Linked DNA regions of Gottschalkia purinilytica. The protein of the gene in region 1 binds, or shares a complex with, the protein of each later gene. Links are inferred from orthologs where the notes say so. Each region holds a gene or a part of one and is shown on either strand. Other genes may lie near its edges.

Region 1 (8,696 bases):
AATAACTAGAGAAGAAGTAAGAACTGAAACAGTAGAATCTAAAATGCTGGAAAATAAAATAGGATATATAAGAATAAGCTCATTTGATGAACTGACTTATGATGACTTTAAAAAAGAATTAAAATCTCTACAAAAGGATGGCATGAAGGCATTAGTTTTAGATATTCGTTATAATCCAGGAGGAATACTAGATATTTCTACTAAAATAGCTGATGAACTTATGGGTAAAGGAACTATAGTATATACAGAAACTAAAGATAAAAAAAGAGAATATACAAAATCGAACGGAAAGAAACTAGATTTACCTTTGGCTTTACTAGTTAATGATCATAGTGCTAGTGCTTCTGAGATACTTGCAGGAGCGATTCAAGATACAAAGACTGGAGTAATTATAGGAACTAAAACATTTGGAAAAGGAATTGTTCAGAGAGTTAAGAAATTACCAGATGGATCAGGATTTAAGTTAACAGTATCAGAATACTTTACACCTAAAGGAAGAAGTATTCATAAAAAGGGAGTAAAGCCAGATATAGTTGTAGAGTTACCAAAAGGTGTGGAACAGATCGGACCTGAAAAGATTCAAGATGATACTCAGCTTCAAAAATCAATAGAAGTATTAAAAGAAAAATTACAGTAATAAAGTTAGCCATTAGTATATCTAATGGCTATATTTACATATACAGGGGTGCTATATGGGAAATATTTTTAAGATACTTGAGATTATTATACTGAATATATTAACAGTAATAAAATCACCTTCACTTATTATAATATCCATAGTTTTATATATTCAATATAAAAAATTATCAAAACTTGAAAAGCAAATATTAGGAAGAAATAAAGAGAGTATTTTTTATAGAATAGTAACTTCAATAATATTTGGAATAATAGGAGGAGTAATAGGAAGTTTAGTGATAATGCTATTAGGAGTAACTATAGAAATAAAAGACTTTAACTATGCACTTTTAGTTTCTATCGTATTAATGTTAATAGATCAAAGATTTGTATGTTTTGCTTACTCAGGTGGATTAATTGGTATAGTAAGTTTATTAACAGGGAAATTAAACGTTAATATACCAAGTTTAATGGCTGTTGTAGGAATACTACATTTGGTAGAAAGCTTTTTAGTGCTAATTGATGGAGATAGAATTAAAATACCTATGTTTCTTGAGAAAAAAGGAGTAGTAGTGGGAGCTTTTAATATGGCAAGATATTGGCCTATACCTATTACTATGCTTTTAGCTATATCTCAAGGAATAAATAATAACTTTGTTGATATGCCAAGCTGGTGGCCACTATTTGCTAAACAGGAAGTATCTAGCTATATTAATGAGATTTCATATGCTATAACAGGAGTTGTTGCAATTTTAGGATATGGAGATAATACTATAACAAAAGATTGTAAAACAAAGAAAAGAAAAATTTCAAAAGACTTATTTCTATTTAGTCTAAGTCTTATTTTATTGTCAATCATTGCCATAAAAATATATATTTTCAAATATATAGTAGTTTTATTTGCACCAATAGCTCATGAAATTATAATTAGAAAAAATAATAGAGAGGAATTAAATAAAGATCCTTTTTTCACTCCTACTACAAGAGGAGTAAGAGTTTTAGATATACTACCTAATAGTGTTGGAGAAAAATTAGGAATAAAATCAGGGAATGTTATAGTATCAATGAATGGTAAAAATATTAATAGCAAAGTAGATATAATTGAAATATTATCTCGTTTTCCAACTTCTATATTTATTAGCTATTATAATAACAATGGCAAGATAGTCAGTCAAATATATAAAAACTCTAAAAGAGGAGTGTCTGACTTAGGAATATTAATAGTTCCGCAGAACTCAAACATTGTATTTAAATTACAAGATAAAACTACAATTCAGAAGATATTTACCAAAATTAAAGGAAGCTTTAACATATAAGCTTCCTTTAATTTTAATCTTTTTTATGTAAGTTGTTGATGTTAATAGAATATATTGTTTCATTACCAGAATTTGATTCAGGTGGAGTTATACTAAAATATATCATATTATTATAAGGACTATAGTATATGTTGTTACTTATCCAATTAGATATAGGAGAAATAACATTATTTTTATAATTATATGTAAGTAACAGAAAGTTCATATTATCTTTGTTTTTTCCAATAAAATAAATGTCATCTTTGCTTTTAAAAGAATAGTTTATTATGTTTTGATTTGTTAATAAATCTTTATTATCTTCTTTTATATTATATAAATATATATTAGAGATATCTTTATTTTCTTTTATGTACATAACCTTATTTTTATCAATAAACTTTGCATTTGTTCCGTTATCAATTTTCAATGGTTTTTCATTTTCATTATAAATAAACACTTCTGATAAACTCTTATCTTCATTAAAAGTTGAAAATAAAATAGAATTATCTATTAAATCAAATGTTGATAGCTTTGTTTTACTAGAATAAATAATATTTTCTTTATTAGTATTAATATCATATGAAATAATAGATGAAAGATTATTTTTATCATTAACAATAGCATAAAGATCATTATTATGCCATTTTATATTACTAGTATTATTATGTTTTCCTGAAGATAACTCTTTGACATAAAGATTATTTAAATCTATGACAGATAGTGAAGTAATGTTATCTATACTTTCAATAACAGCTACTTTATTTAAGTTTAAATTAAGATTGGCTTTAACAATAGACTTATCGGTTAAAAATATCTTTTTCTTGATATTAGTTTCTGTATCATATATCCATAAAGTTTCCACAGCCTTTTTATTTATATATGATTTTTGAGCATATAATAAAAATCTATTTTCAGTAAAGTTTAGTATGTTTCCTTTATCTATTATGTTAGAGATATTATTTTCATTAGTATTTATAAGCTTTCCTGTGAAAGAATCAACTCTTGTACTAAAATTAACTATAGAACTATCTAAATCTTCTTTTTTAAACGCATTTAAAATTTGAATATCCCAATAATATCGATCTCTTTCTTTCGTAAGCGTAGTTTGCGGTATAGAGGTAGGAGATAAATTAAATTGATTGTATATTGTATCTAGAGATTGATTGATACTATGATTTAGATTTATTGTTTCATAATTAGACCTTACTATGTTGAAAGTTAAATCTTTAAGATTAGCATTTGGTATATTCTTCATATTTATTAGTATTTGAGGAACAACAATACTATCATTTTCTTTATCATTTATAATACTTGTATATATATTTACTTGGTTATTATATTCTGTTATTTTATCAACTTTAATATCAGAGCATTCTAAAATGCCCAAATTAGCTAAAATCAGTGAATCTGAAGAATCCTTAACAACTTCTACATTGGGTTCTGTTAGATTATATCCTTTAGAAAGAGTAGTTTTCTCTACTGTAAAATCAATATTATTTTCTATAGACTTATTTTCATTTTTACTATTACTTAACATATTAGTTAAAGTGTTTTTTTGGCTACAACCTGACAAAGTTAAAACGACAGAAAATACTAATAATGATTTTCTCACTGACGTCACCTCCACTTTCTATCATTATATACATTATTCAACAAAATAGATTAAATACCTTTTAAAAGTCTATTATAAGTATTTTAATATTTTATTGTATCACTCATATTGACTTATTCTGGAACAAAATATATAATTAATACGAACAAATGTTCAGAAATATTATTATTTTTAAAACTTGTACTATTTATAATTATGTTTGAGAGATTACTTAATAATATATTTTTATACTTTGATAATAGATAGATACTATATAGTTAACTTGTTATACAGAGGATATATTTAAAAAACTTTTTGTAATTTATGGATTTATATATCTATTTATAACGAATAAAAAAAGTATATGATATACTTTTAAAATATATACCAGAATTTTTATTGATAAATAAATGCACACATAAATAGAGGTGATAATTTGGATAAATTTAAAATAAAATCGGAGTTTAAACCAACTGGGGATCAACCTCAAGCTATAGAAAAATTAAGTAAAGGAATATTGCAAGGTGTAAAACAGCAAACATTATTAGGGGTTACTGGATCGGGAAAAACTTTTACAATGGCAAATATAATTGAAAAAGTTCAGAAGCCTACAATAATAATTGCACATAATAAGACTTTAGCTGCACAGCTTGCTAGTGAGTTTAAGGAGTTTTTTCCAGATAACGCAGTAGAATATTTTGTGAGTTATTATGATTACTATCAACCAGAAGCATATGTTCCACATACAGATACTTATATAGAAAAAGATGCATCTATAAATGATGAAATAGATAAATTAAGACACTCTGCGACTGCTGGATTGTTTGATAGAAAAGATGTAATAATAGTCGCTAGTGTTTCATGTATATATGGACTTGGTGACCCTATTGACTATGAAAATCTAGTAGTATCACTAAGACCAGGTATGACTAAAGATAGAGAAGAAGTCATTAGGAAGCTTATAGATATTCAATACGAAAGAAATGACATAAATTTTGTGAGGGGAACTTTTAGAGTAAGAGGCGATGTTATAGAGATATTCCCAGCTTCCTCTAATGAAAATGCTATAAGAGTTGAGTTTTTTGGAGATGAAATAGATAGAATAACAGAAGTTAATGCACTTACTGGAGAAATAATAGGCCTTAGAAGCCATATATCTATATTTCCTGCTTCTCACTTTGCTACATCCCAAGATAAAGTTGAGAGAGCTATAAAGACTATAGAAATAGAATTAGAAGAGAGATTAAAAGAGTTAGAAAGTGAAGATAAGCTTCTTGAAGCTCAAAGACTAAAACAACGAACTATGTATGATATAGAAATGCTTAGGGAAATGGGATTTTGTCAAGGAATAGAAAACTATTCAAGACATATAAGTGGAAGACCCGCAGGAAGTAAGCCATATACATTATTAGATTACTTCCCAGAAGATTATCTTATGATTATAGATGAATCACATGTTACTATACCTCAAGTAAGGGGTATGTATGCAGGTGACCGTTCTAGAAAAATGACATTAGTAGATTATGGATTTAGATTACCATCGGCTTTAGACAATAGACCATTAAAGTTTGATGAATTTGAGGATCATATTAATCAAATATTGTATGTGAGTGCTACACCAGGACCTTATGAATTAGAACATTCTCAAGAAATAGTAGAACAAATTATTAGACCTACTGGACTATTAGATCCAGAAATAGAGGTAAGACCAACTAAAAATCAAATCGATAATTTAATTAAAGAGATAAATATTAGAACAGAAAGAAATGAGAGAGTGCTTATAACAACTCTTACTAAGAAAATGTCAGAAGATCTTACTAACTATTTTAAAGAAATAGGTATTAAAGTTAAATATCTTCACTCAGATATTAAGACCATAGAGCGTATGGAAATAATAAGAGATTTGAGATTAGGAAAGTTTGATGTGTTGATTGGAATCAACCTTTTAAGAGAAGGACTAGATATACCAGAAGTATCTTTAGTAGCAATATTAGATGCTGATAAAGAAGGATTTTTAAGATCTGAAACATCTATGATACAAACAATAGGTAGAGCTGCTAGAAATGCCGAAGGTAAGGTTATAATGTATGCTGATAAAATTACAAATTCAATGAGAAATGCTATAAATGAAACAAACAGAAGGAGGAAAATTCAAACTGAATATAATGAAGAACATGGAATAGTTCCTAAAACTATAGAAAAAGGAATTAGAGATGTTATAGAAGCAACTAAAGTAGCTGAAGAGTCAGAAAAATATGGAGTAGATACTTCTCAAAATATTTCAGTAGAAGACATTAATGATGCTATAGCCAAGCTTGAAACAGAAATGATGGAAGCTGCTGAAAGCTTACAGTTTGAAAGAGCAGCAGAACTTAGAGATAAAATAGAAGAATTAAAGAAAATGACTAACTAAATTAATGAGGTGACTTAGATGGCTAAAGACAAGATTATAGTAAAGGGAGCACAAGAACATAATTTAAAAAATGTTGACTTAGAGATACCTAGAGATAAATTTATAGTATTTACGGGTTTAAGTGGTTCAGGAAAGTCTTCCTTAGCTTTTGATACTATATATGCAGAAGGTCAAAGAAGATATGTTGAAAGTCTTTCATCATATGCTAGACAATTTTTAGGACAAATGGAAAAGCCAGATGTTGAATATATTGAGGGACTTTCACCTGCTATATCGATAGATCAAAAAACTACAAATAGAAATCCAAGATCTACAGTAGGTACAGTAACTGAGATTTACGATTACTTAAGACTTTTATTTGCAAGAATAGGGACACCTTATTGTTATAAATGTGGGAAAGAAATTGTTTCTCAAACTATAGATCAGATGGTAGATCAAATATTAGAACTTGAAGAAAGAACAAAGATTCAGCTTTTAGCTCCTATTGTAAGAGGAAAAAAAGGAGAACATCAAAAAATATTAGAAAATATACGTAAAGAAGGATTTGTCAGAGTTAGAATAGATGGGGAAACTAAAGATCTAGGAGAAGAAATAAAATTAGATAAAAATAAAAAACATTCTATAGAAGTTGTAGTAGATAGAATAATAGTAAAAGAAGGAATAGAACAAAGACTTACAGATTCATTAGAAACAGTATTAAAGCTTAGTGATGGATTAGCTATAGTAGATGTTATAGGCGAAAGAGAGCTTTTATTTAGCCAAAAGTTTTCATGTCCAGATTGTGGGATAGGAATAGATGAAATTTCACCTAGAATGTTTTCTTTTAACAGTCCTTTTGGAATGTGTAATACTTGTAATGGATTAGGTAGCCATATGAAAGTAGACCCAGAATTGGTTATACCAAACCAAAATTTATCTATAAACCAAGGAGCTATTGCGCCTTTTTCAAATACTTCTGATGAAACATATTATTTTCAAATGTTTAAATCAATAGCTGAGTATCATAATGTAAGCTTAGATACACCTTTAAAAGATGCTCCAAAAGAATTTATAGATGAAATACTATATGGGACAGGAGAAAGAAAAGTTAAATTTGAATTTGATAGTAGATTTAGTGGATGGAAAACTTATGAAGGGACTTTTGAAGGTGTAGTACCTAATTTAGAAAGAAGATATGGAGAGACTTCTTCTGAATATATGAAGGAAAAGATAGAAAGCTTTATGAGTATAAAAGACTGTCCTAAATGTGGTGGTTCAAGATTAAAGCCAGAGATCTTAGCTATAAAAATAAATGAATTAAATATAACTGATTTTACAAAATTATCGGTAAGACAAGCATTAGATTTTATAGACAATCTAAAACTTTCAGAAAAAGAAGAAATTATAGCAAATCAAATATTAAAAGAAATAAGAGAAAGACTTAAGTTTTTAGTAGATGTTGGATTAGATTATCTTACACTTTCAAGAAATGCAGGAACTCTTTCAGGAGGAGAATCTCAAAGAATTAGACTTGCAACACAAATAGGGTCTAGTTTAGTAGGGGTATTATATGTATTAGATGAGCCAAGTATAGGACTTCATCAAAGAGATAACGACAGACTTTTAAAAACCTTAAGAAATCTTACAGATTTGGGAAATACGCTTATAGTAGTTGAACATGATGAAGATACAATGTATTGTGCTGATCACATTGTAGATATTGGACCAGGTGCAGGAGTACACGGAGGGCATATAATAGCTCAAGGTACTGTAGAGGAAATTAAGAAATGTGAGGAATCTATAACAGGACAATATCTAAGTGGAAGGAAAAAAATAGAGGTACCTTTAGAAAGAAGAAAACCTAATGGAAATTGGATAGAAGTTGTAGGTGCTAGTGAAAATAATCTAAAAAATGTTAATGTAAAAATTCCACTAGGTGTATTTACATCTATAACAGGAGTTTCGGGTTCAGGAAAGAGTACGCTAATAAATGAAATACTATACAAAGGATTAGCTCAAAAGCTTCATAGGCTAAAACAGAAACCAGGAAAGCATAAAACTATAAAAGGTATAGATAACATAGACAAAATAATAGAAATAGATCAATCACCTATAGGTAGAACACCTAGATCAAATCCTGCAACATATACAGGTGTTTTTGACCAGATAAGAGATGTATTTTCAATGACACCAGAAGCTAAATCTAGAGGTTATCAAAAAGGAAGATTTAGTTTTAATGTAAAAGGTGGAAGGTGTGAAGCTTGTAAAGGTGATGGAATCATAAAAATAGAAATGCACTTTTTACCAGATGTATATGTACCTTGTGAAGTATGTAAGGGAAAAAGGTATAATAGAGAGACACTACAAGTAAAATATAAAGGGAAGACAATATCTGAAATTTTAGATATGACTGTAGAGGAATCATTAGAATTTTTCGATAATATTCCAAGTATAAAAAGAAAAATAGAGACTATGAATGAAGTAGGACTAGGATATATAAAATTAGGTCAGCCATCTACTCAATTATCAGGGGGAGAAGCTCAAAGAATAAAACTTGCTACAGAGTTAAGTAAAAGAAGTACAGGAAAAACTTTATATATACTAGATGAACCAACAACAGGACTTCATACAGCAGATGTTCATAAGCTTATAAAAGTATTAAATAAGCTAGTAGATGCTGGAAATGCAGTAGTAGTTATAGAACATAACTTAGATGTAATAAAGATATCTGACTATATAATAGATTTAGGACCAGAAGGTGGAGATAAAGGTGGAACTATAGTAGCTCAAGGAACACCAGAAG
Region 2 (8,676 bases), on another replicon or contig:
ATTAGCTCCTAGTCTTTCAAGGAACATTATTTCTTCTAGCACTTTTTCCCTTATACGTTCATCCACTTCTGATCCAAAGTATTCTCTTGGTATACCTATTTTCATTCCTTTAATATTGTCTATTAGATATTCTCTATAGTTTTCTTTTTCTCTATTAATAGATGTAGAGTCAAATTTATCGTTGCCCGATACGCTATTCAACACTATAGCACAATCCTCTACATTCTTAGTTATAATTCCTATTTGATCTAAAGACGAGGCAAAAGAAACTAGTCCATATCTAGAAATTAATCCATAAGTAGGTTTAAGTCCTACTACTCCACAATAACTAGCAGGTTGTCTTACAGAGCCTCCCGTAGAAGAAGCTATAGAAAAAAGTACTTGTCTAGATGCCACGCTAGCAGCTGATCCGCCACTTGATCCTCCTGGAACTCTAGATTTATCTACAGGATTTTTAGTAGAATTAAAATAAGAAGTTTCATTAGACGATCCCATAGCAAATTCATCCATATTATTCTTACCTATTATGATTGCTCCATCTTCTTTTAATTTTTTAGAAACGGTAGCATCATATGGTGCTATGAAATCTTTCATCATCTTTGAAGCACAAGTTGTCTTAAATCCTTCTACCATTATATTATCTTTTATAGAACATGGAATTCCTGCTAAATCGGATATAGTCTTCATTCTTATAATAGTATCATCCACTTGTTTAGCCCTTTTTATTGCATAATCTTCAAATACAGATATAAAAGAATTTAAATCAGATTCCGTTTCACTTATTCTTTTTAAATAGCTTTTCACTATATCTTGTGAATTTATCTCTTTTTTTCTTAATAAATCTATTAAATCATGTATAGTGAGATGAGTTAGATCCACTTGTATCATCCTTTCAATACTTCAAATATGAAGCAATATATTAACTTATTAATAATTTTCCTACGTACTTCATATAGTTAAGTAATTTATTTATTTCTATTTTTCCAGTTGTACTTAGATATAGACATTTCATACAAATTCCAATAACCGTTTTCAACCTTCCTCGCATTTTTAATAAGATTTTCTTTTACAAATCCAACACCCTCGTAACACTTAATAGCACCAGAGTTAAAATCAAATACTTTAAGGATTATCTTCTCTAGTTTAAACTTTGTAAATCCAATCCTTAATAATTCTTCTAATACTAGTTTCCCTATTCCTCTACCTCTTACATTTTCTTCTCCTATTAAAAATCTTCCTATTTTCCCAACCATATTGACCTTATCTTCTATGCATAACTCAACAGTTCCAATAGTTTCATTTGTATCAGCTAATATTATTTTATAAACGAATATATCAGAATTTTCTTTTTTAACTTTATTATAAAAATATTCTCGGATTTGATCTTCAGTTAAAGGATATGTATACACAGGCCCAGCCCATTGCAATAAATAATCTGACGTCTTATTTCCATTCCATTCAACTATTTTTCTAAAGTCTTTTTCTTCTAAGTACTGAAGCTTTATCATTTTAATTCCCCCTAAATAACGAGAAATATGAATTTCTTACTAAGTTAATCATATACAAATTTGCACCAAGAAGAGTTATTATTCTACTTGGTGCATAAAATTATCCTAATATTTTTTCGATTACCCAGGAAATATGCTGATACTTATTGTCAATTTATTTTGTAGAAATTTTAAAATAATCGTCAAGAGTATCTTTTGCATTCATTAAAGCCTTATTTTTATCCATACTTTCTTTTAAGACATCTTCTCTTGTTACATTCATTTGTGAATGAATATAGTAAGTAGGCTCTATATTTGTCGTATTCATTTCTTCAATCTTTTCTACATAGTTTAGTAATATTTCTATATCTTTTATGAATTTCTCTTTTTCCTTACCTTTTATTTCTAATTTTGATAGTTTTATAACTTTCTCGATTTCTTCCTCTGTAATAGTCATTATATTCCCTCCATATTACATAAGCTTTGAATCTTCAACTATTTTCTTAAATTCATCACTATTTATAATAGAAATTCCAAGTTCACTAGCTTTGTCGGCCTTTGATCCTGGATTTTCTCCAACTACCACAAAGTCTGTTTTTTTACTTACACTACCTGTCACTTTACCACCAAGTTTTTCTACTATTTCTTTTGCCTCAGTCCTACTAAAGTCTTCTAAAGTGCCAGTAACAACTACAGTTTTTCCACTGAATATACTATCTTCTTTTACTTCATGCTCTTCATATTCTAAAGTTATTCCTTCAGATAATAGCTTATTTATACTTTCTACTATTTTGTCATCATGGAAAAACTCTATTATACTATTAGCAACTATTCCTCCTATATCTGGTACAGAAATTAATTCATCATATGTTGCGTTCATTATATTTTCTAGTGACTTGAAAGTATTAGCAAGCTCTGTAGCTGTTTTTCTTCCTACATTAGGTATACCAAGTGCATATATAAACGCATCTAAATCACAATTTTTACTTTTTTCTATAGCATTTAATAGATTCTCTGTCTTTTTCTTTCCGAATCTCTCTAATTCAACTAAATCATCAAATTTAAGCTCATATATTTGAGATATATCCTTTAAATCTAATTTTTCAAATAACTGTCCTGCTGTTTTTTCACTAAATCCTTCTATATTCATAGCATCTCTACTTGCAAAATGAACTAGTCTTGATACTAACTGTGGCTTACAAGATAGTGAATTTAAGCAAAACATATGTACACCTTCATGTTTCAATTCACTATTACATGCAGGACAGTATTCTGGCTTATCTATTTCCTCATGTACTTCATCATCTTCAACTGCTCCCATTATTTCTGGTATAACATCATTTGACCTTCTTATCCAAACCTTGCATCCTTTTTTTACTCTTTTTCTCTGTATATCATCCCAGTTATTTAAAGTAGCCCTTTTTACAGTTACTCCTCCTATATCAATAGGCTCTAGATGTGCTATTGGAGTTACTTTTCCCGTTCTTCCTACATTCCATTCCACTTCTAGTAGCTTTGTAGTAACTTCTTCTGCCTCAAATTTATATGCCATAGCCCATCTAGGAAACTTCTGAGTATATCCTAAAACTTCTCTCGTTCTAATATCATTTATTTTTATAACTAATCCATCTGTTAACACATCTAAATTTTTTCTTTCTTCATTCACTCTACCTACTTCTTCTATTACTTCTTCTATATCATTATATACTTTAAGATAGTCGTTTACAGGAAGTCTATTTTCCTTTATGAACTCTATCATATCTAGATGAGTTTCAAATGTTAATGTATCAGAAAATCCTATATTATAAAAGTAAGCTATAAGGTTTCTTTCTGCTGTTAACTTTGGATCCAAGTTTCTTAAAGCCCCTGCCGCTCCATTTCTAGCATTCTTCAAAGGTTCTTTTGCCTTTTTATTATACTCTTCTAGTGCCGATAAAGGCATGAGACCCTCTCCTTGAACCTCAAATGTGCCATCTTTAAAAGGTATAGTTAAAGGAACAGTTTTTATTGTTTTTATCTGTGGAAGTATGCCTTCTCCTATTATTCCATTACCTCTAGTTGAACCTTGTACTAGTTTTCCATCTTGATAAGTAAGGTTTATTGTAAGACCATCGAATTTTAGTTCAACAACATACGTAGGATATGGAAGCTTCTGTTCATTTGCTGCATTATACTGGTTTATAAGCTTTTTAACTCTTTGATCCCAACTTCTAAGTTCTTCTACATTTTGGCTTTTATCCAAGCTCAGTAGTTTTCCTAAATGTCTATGTTTTTCGAACTTATCTAATACTTCCCCACCTACTCTTTGTGTAGGTGAGTTAGAAAGCACAGTATTTGTTTCTTTCTCGAGTGCTACTAATTCATCATAAATAGCGTCATATTCTTTATCACTAACCTTAGGACTGTCTAATGTATAGTAGTAGTAGTTTAGGTCATTTATTATATCTATTAGTTCTTTCATTCTAGACAATTTATTATCATCCATATTAGCACCTCCAAATTTATACTACTTCTATAGGTGCATAGGCAAGCATAAGTTTCTTTATACCTTGACTTGGAAAAGTTACTGTTATCTCTGTATTTTCTCCTTGTCCTTTTACTTGAACAACCGTTCCTATTCCCCAAGACTTATGGCTTACTTTCGCTCCTGCCTTTATATTCTCACTATCTGAATTCAGATTAGGTTCTTTTTTAGTATTCTCAAATGTATATCCTTTAAAATATTTACTACTTGTACTTGAATTTTGAGTTGCAGTATTTAATTTTTTCTTTTCATTGCAACCATCGATCAAACTTTCCGGTACTTCGCCTATAAACCTTGAAACTGCATTATAATTTGTTTTACCATACAACATACGTATACTTGAATATGTCATATATAGTATTTCTTTGGCTCTTGTTATTCCTACATAACAAAGTCTTCTTTCTTCTTCTAACTCATCATCATCTGTAAATCCTCGTGCTGATGGAAAAAGTCCTTCTTCCATTCCAGTCATAAATACTACAGGAAATTCAAGACCTTTAGCGCTGTGTAAGGTCATTAAAGTTACTGCTTCACCGTTTTCTGTGTCCACTCTATCTATGTCTGAAAGTAATGATATATTAGCAAGAAAATCTTCCAAATTACTTTCTTCATTATTAGCTTCATAATCTATAGCAACAGATAGAAACTCTTCTAAGTTTTCTATTCTACTTCTGGCTTCCACTGTATTCTCTTCTTCAAGCTCTTTTATATATCCAATAGAATCTAATATGTTCTCGATTAAGTCTTTTACTCCTAATATTTCTTTCATAGCTATAAATTTTCCTATAAGAGAAACAAAGCTTTTTAAGTTAGTTATTGCTCTTTGTGAAAGCCCAGGTATTTCTTCTGCATCCAGCATTATACTATATATACTTTCACCTTTCTTAATACTATAATCCTCTACCTTATCTAAAGTCGTTTTTCCTATTCCTCTTTTAGGAACATTTATTATTCTTTTTAAACTTATATTATCTACTGGATTTTGAATAACTCTTAAGTAAGCTATAATATCTTTTATTTCTTTTCTATCGTAGAACTTTAATCCTCCTACAATTTTATATGGTATATTCCCTTTTATTAATGCTTCCTCTAGTACACGAGACTGGGCATTAGTTCTGTAAAGTAAGGCAAAATCCGATAAGCTTTTTTCATCTTCCTCACAGATACTTTTTATTTTATTAACTATAAAGTAAGCTTCGTCGTGTTCGTTATCCCCATTATATATTTTTATTTTGTCTCCTTCTTCATTTTCAGTCCATAAAATCTTATCTTTTCTCTCTAAATTATTTTCTATAACAGAGTTTGCTGCATCAAGTATAGTTTTTGTAGAGCGATAATTTTGTTCTAGTTTTATAACTTTAGCATTAGGATATTCTTCTTCAAAGTCCAATATATTCCTTATGTCAGCTCCTCTCCATTTGTAAATTGACTGGTCAAAATCACCAACCACGCATATATTCTCATGTTGTTTAGCCAATAATTTTATCAACATATATTGTGCTCTATTTGTATCTTGATATTCATCTACTAATACATATTTGAATTTATTTTGATAGTATTCTAGTACATCAGGATTTTGTCTAAAGAGCTCTATAGTTTTATTTATTAAGTCATCAAAGTCTAATGCATTATTTTCTTTTAACTTATTTTGATATAATTCATATAGCTCTCCTTTTTGTCTTTCTCTAAAGTCGCTATAGTTATCATTTATATATTTATCTGGTGATATCAACTTGTCCTTTTGAGATCCTATAAAGTTTAACATTGAATTAGGATCAAATAGTTTTTCGTTCATGTCTTTTTCTTTTAAACAATCTTTTATAAGAGTCTTTTGATCACTAGTATCAAATATAACAAAACTTCTATTGTATCCGATCTTCTCTATATTTCTTCTAAGTATTCTTACACATATAGAGTGAAAAGTTCCTGTCCATATATCGTCTACTCCGTCTACTATAAGTCTGGATATCCTTTCTTTCATTTCACTTGCAGCTTTATTTGTAAATGTAAGTGCTAATATATTATAAGGACTTACTCCTTTTTCCTCGATTAAATATGCTATTCTATAAGTAAGTACTCTTGTCTTTCCACTTCCAGCACCAGCTAATACGAGTATTGGTCCTTCCGTAGCAAGAACAGCTTCTTTTTGTCTTTCGTTCATTCCTGTAAGAAAGCTCATTTTATTTTCCCCTTTCTTCTCATTGTCTACTTATACTATTATATAAGAAAGTATCTCCTTATTAAAGATGATTAGTCAATGATATTAGTAGTGTAACTATATCATATTTTATTCTTATATTTAACAGCCCTATATAAGAAGTTTCTAACTTCTGTAAATGTGAGTAGTTCACCAATTATAAACCTAATTAAAAATGAGCCTCTTTTAATATTAAGAGACTCATTACTTTAATTATAATTATTCTATTAAAACACATATTCTCCTTTTTCTAATAAATCTTTTGTTATATTTATCATTTCATCAAACATAGTTATTATAGTTTTAGATAACTCTTTAGCCTTTTCTACTTGAGAGTAAGCTTCCTTAATATTTTCTCTCTTTATTAAATTAATAACTACTTCTCCTATATTATGCAAGTCTTCATGATAAGAATCAACTTCAGACCATATTTCTAAAATTTGGGGATTTTTAGGACTAACAGAGTGATAAAAATGTCCAAAAGCACATCTATGTCCATCTGTCTGGATAGGTAGAACTTTCACTTCATTTACCATAGATTCTAAAGTCAGAACCCAATTCTTGTGGGCAGTTATAGCAGATTCCACATTTTTGATAAAGTCATCATTGGAAATTCTATACTTATCTTGATTACTAAGCTTTCCACCAACTTTAGCTACACTAGATACCTTATTTTCTATATCTTTAATTCCACTAGATATCTCTTTAATTTTATTAGATACATCTGTTAACTCAGTTGAAGTATTGTTCATTTTTTCTATTATATTAGTTGTATCTCCCATTGCACTACTTATTTCCTCCGTAGCAGAGCTAAGTTCTTGACTTGTATTAGATATAGCATTAATTCCATCTACAGTTTCACTTATTAGTTCATTATTTTTATTAAATATGTATATGAGCTCATCTAATTGAGCTTTAACTGATTCTATTTCATCTACTGATTCTGAAACACTCTTAGAACTATTCTCAGAGGCTATATTTATATCTTCTATATGTATACTAAGACCTTCTAATAGTTTTTTTGTATCTGCTGAAAGCTTCCTCACTTCTTCAGCTACAACATTAAATCCCTTACCATGCTCACCTGCTCTTGCTGCCTCTATAGAAGCATTTAATGCTAGTATATTTATTTGTTCTGATATAGAATCTATATCTTCCATTGTTTTTTTTACATTCTTAGTTATATTGATCAAACTTGAAACATTATCATACATAGTATGTGATATATTTGTTACATATTCAATACTCTCTCCTATAACCTCCGCCATTTCTTTACTTGATGTCACATTATTACTCATCTCTTTAGTTTTATCATTCATAACAGATAAAGAATCTGAAACCTCTATAGAATTATTTTCAAGTTCGGCCATATTTGCAGATATTTCTTCAAAAACTGATGCTAATCCATCAGATATATTACTTATATTTGAAACACCGTCATTTATTTCACTTGAGTAATGTTCTAACTTTACGTCAAAAGTACTAATATCTATGGCTATATCTAATATACTGTGAATAATATACTCTATCTCTTCTTTATTTCCATAAAATTTATGTGATAAATCTATTAATTTTCTTACTATTCTATCTTTTGTATCAATTCTATTAGAATCCTCTAATTTATCTTTTAACATGTCATCTATAATCTCTTCATACTTTCTTTTACTTAGAATCATTTTTATCATTCTCCTTATATCTCTACGTATTTAAGAAATTTTATAATCTCTAATAATTTAGTTTACTCAAGTTTTTCAATATAATATATAAGTTATTTTAACATATTTTATCATTATATTATGTTTTTTTACATATTTCGCATATTTTTTTACTAATAAATTATATTCCCTCATTTAGCTATGTTTAACTATTTTTTTTGTATAGATCAACTATAAATAGTTTTATTTTTCTTTTAATTATCTATATATCTTTTATAAAAGTTACAAAAAATAATGGCTAGTCAATTAATCGGTTGATTAGCCATTATTTTTTATATCATAATTATGTTTTTTTATATTATTAATTAAGTTTCATATTATTAATCCAATGGTTTCGAAACCTCTAACCCTGATTTTTCATATTCTGCCCAAGACCCATCATAATTTTTAACATTTTCATATCCCAATAATTCTCTTAATACGAAAACTGTATGTGCCGATTTCACTCCAGATTGACAGAAAGGTAATATAGCTTCTTTATCTTTTGTTATTCCTTTTTCCCCATATAGTTTTTCAAGTTCTTCCGCACTTTTAAATGTACCATCTTCATTTAATACTTGTGTCCATTCTATCCATACTGATTTTGGAATAGATCCATCCTTAACTTCTTTCTCCGAACGTGAATCTAAAGGTATTACATTTTTATTATCTGAATTTTTCTTAATAAAATCTAAATCAGCAACATAATCTTTGTTAGGTTCTTGTGCTTTATATTGTGTTGCTTCTTTTTCATCAGATAAAGCTTTTGTTTCA

Evidence for each region.
Region 2: the proteins of uvrB (region 1) and pcrA are in contact, whole or in part, in a crystal structure (PDB 7EGT), measured with the Thermus thermophilus proteins. The link is inferred for Gottschalkia purinilytica from one-to-one orthologs. Residues at the interface, in WP_096411307.1 of Thermus thermophilus: Glu23, Leu25, Arg26, Asp27, Gly28, Glu29, Arg30, Phe31, Arg55, Glu326, Asp327, Phe328, Glu379, Ser382, Gln383, His398, Gly400, Arg401; in WP_096412145.1 of Thermus thermophilus: His654, Arg656, Phe657, Gln666, Asp668, Glu669, Lys680, Arg681, Leu682, Ser683, Lys685, Tyr686, Ala687.

The regions. Positions count from the first base shown.
Region 1 is NZ_LGSS01000004.1:225,511-234,206, reverse strand. What follows is about bases 3,462-6,425. They hold uvrB (excinuclease ABC subunit UvrB), read left to right. Parts: upstream 3,462-3,937; coding sequence 3,938-5,914; downstream 5,915-6,425. Other genes in these bases: uvrA (excinuclease ABC subunit UvrA), read left to right, coding at 5,933-6,425; CLPU_RS05915 (putative periplasmic lipoprotein), read right to left, coding at 3,462-3,522. In the rest of the region: CLPU_RS05925 (S41 family peptidase), read left to right, coding at 1-637; CLPU_RS05920 (PDZ domain-containing protein), read left to right, coding at 693-1,931; more of CLPU_RS05915, read right to left, coding at 1,945-3,461; more of uvrA, read left to right, coding at 6,426-8,696. UniProt on the Escherichia coli protein: The UvrABC repair system catalyzes the recognition and processing of DNA lesions. A damage recognition complex composed of 2 UvrA and 2 UvrB subunits scans DNA for abnormalities.
Region 2 is NZ_LGSS01000020.1:20,423-29,098, forward strand. Bases 3,590-6,533 are described here. They hold pcrA (DNA helicase PcrA), read right to left. Parts: upstream 6,191-6,533; coding sequence 3,989-6,190; downstream 3,590-3,988. Other genes in these bases: ligA (NAD-dependent DNA ligase LigA), read right to left, coding at 3,590-3,972; CLPU_RS14655 (methyl-accepting chemotaxis protein), read right to left, coding at 6,436-6,533. Outside these bases: Asp-tRNA(Asn)/Glu-tRNA(Gln) amidotransferase subunit GatA, read right to left, coding at 1-879; CLPU_RS14635 (GNAT family N-acetyltransferase), read right to left, coding at 966-1,508; Asp-tRNA(Asn)/Glu-tRNA(Gln) amidotransferase subunit GatC, read right to left, coding at 1,663-1,944; more of ligA, read right to left, coding at 1,960-3,589; more of CLPU_RS14655, read right to left, coding at 6,534-7,884; CLPU_RS14660 (sulfurtransferase), read right to left, coding at 8,244-8,676. UniProt on the Escherichia coli protein: A helicase with DNA-dependent ATPase activity. Unwinds DNA duplexes with 3'-5' polarity. Translocates on single-stranded DNA with 3'-5' polarity. Initiates unwinding more efficiently from a nicked substrate than double-stranded DNA.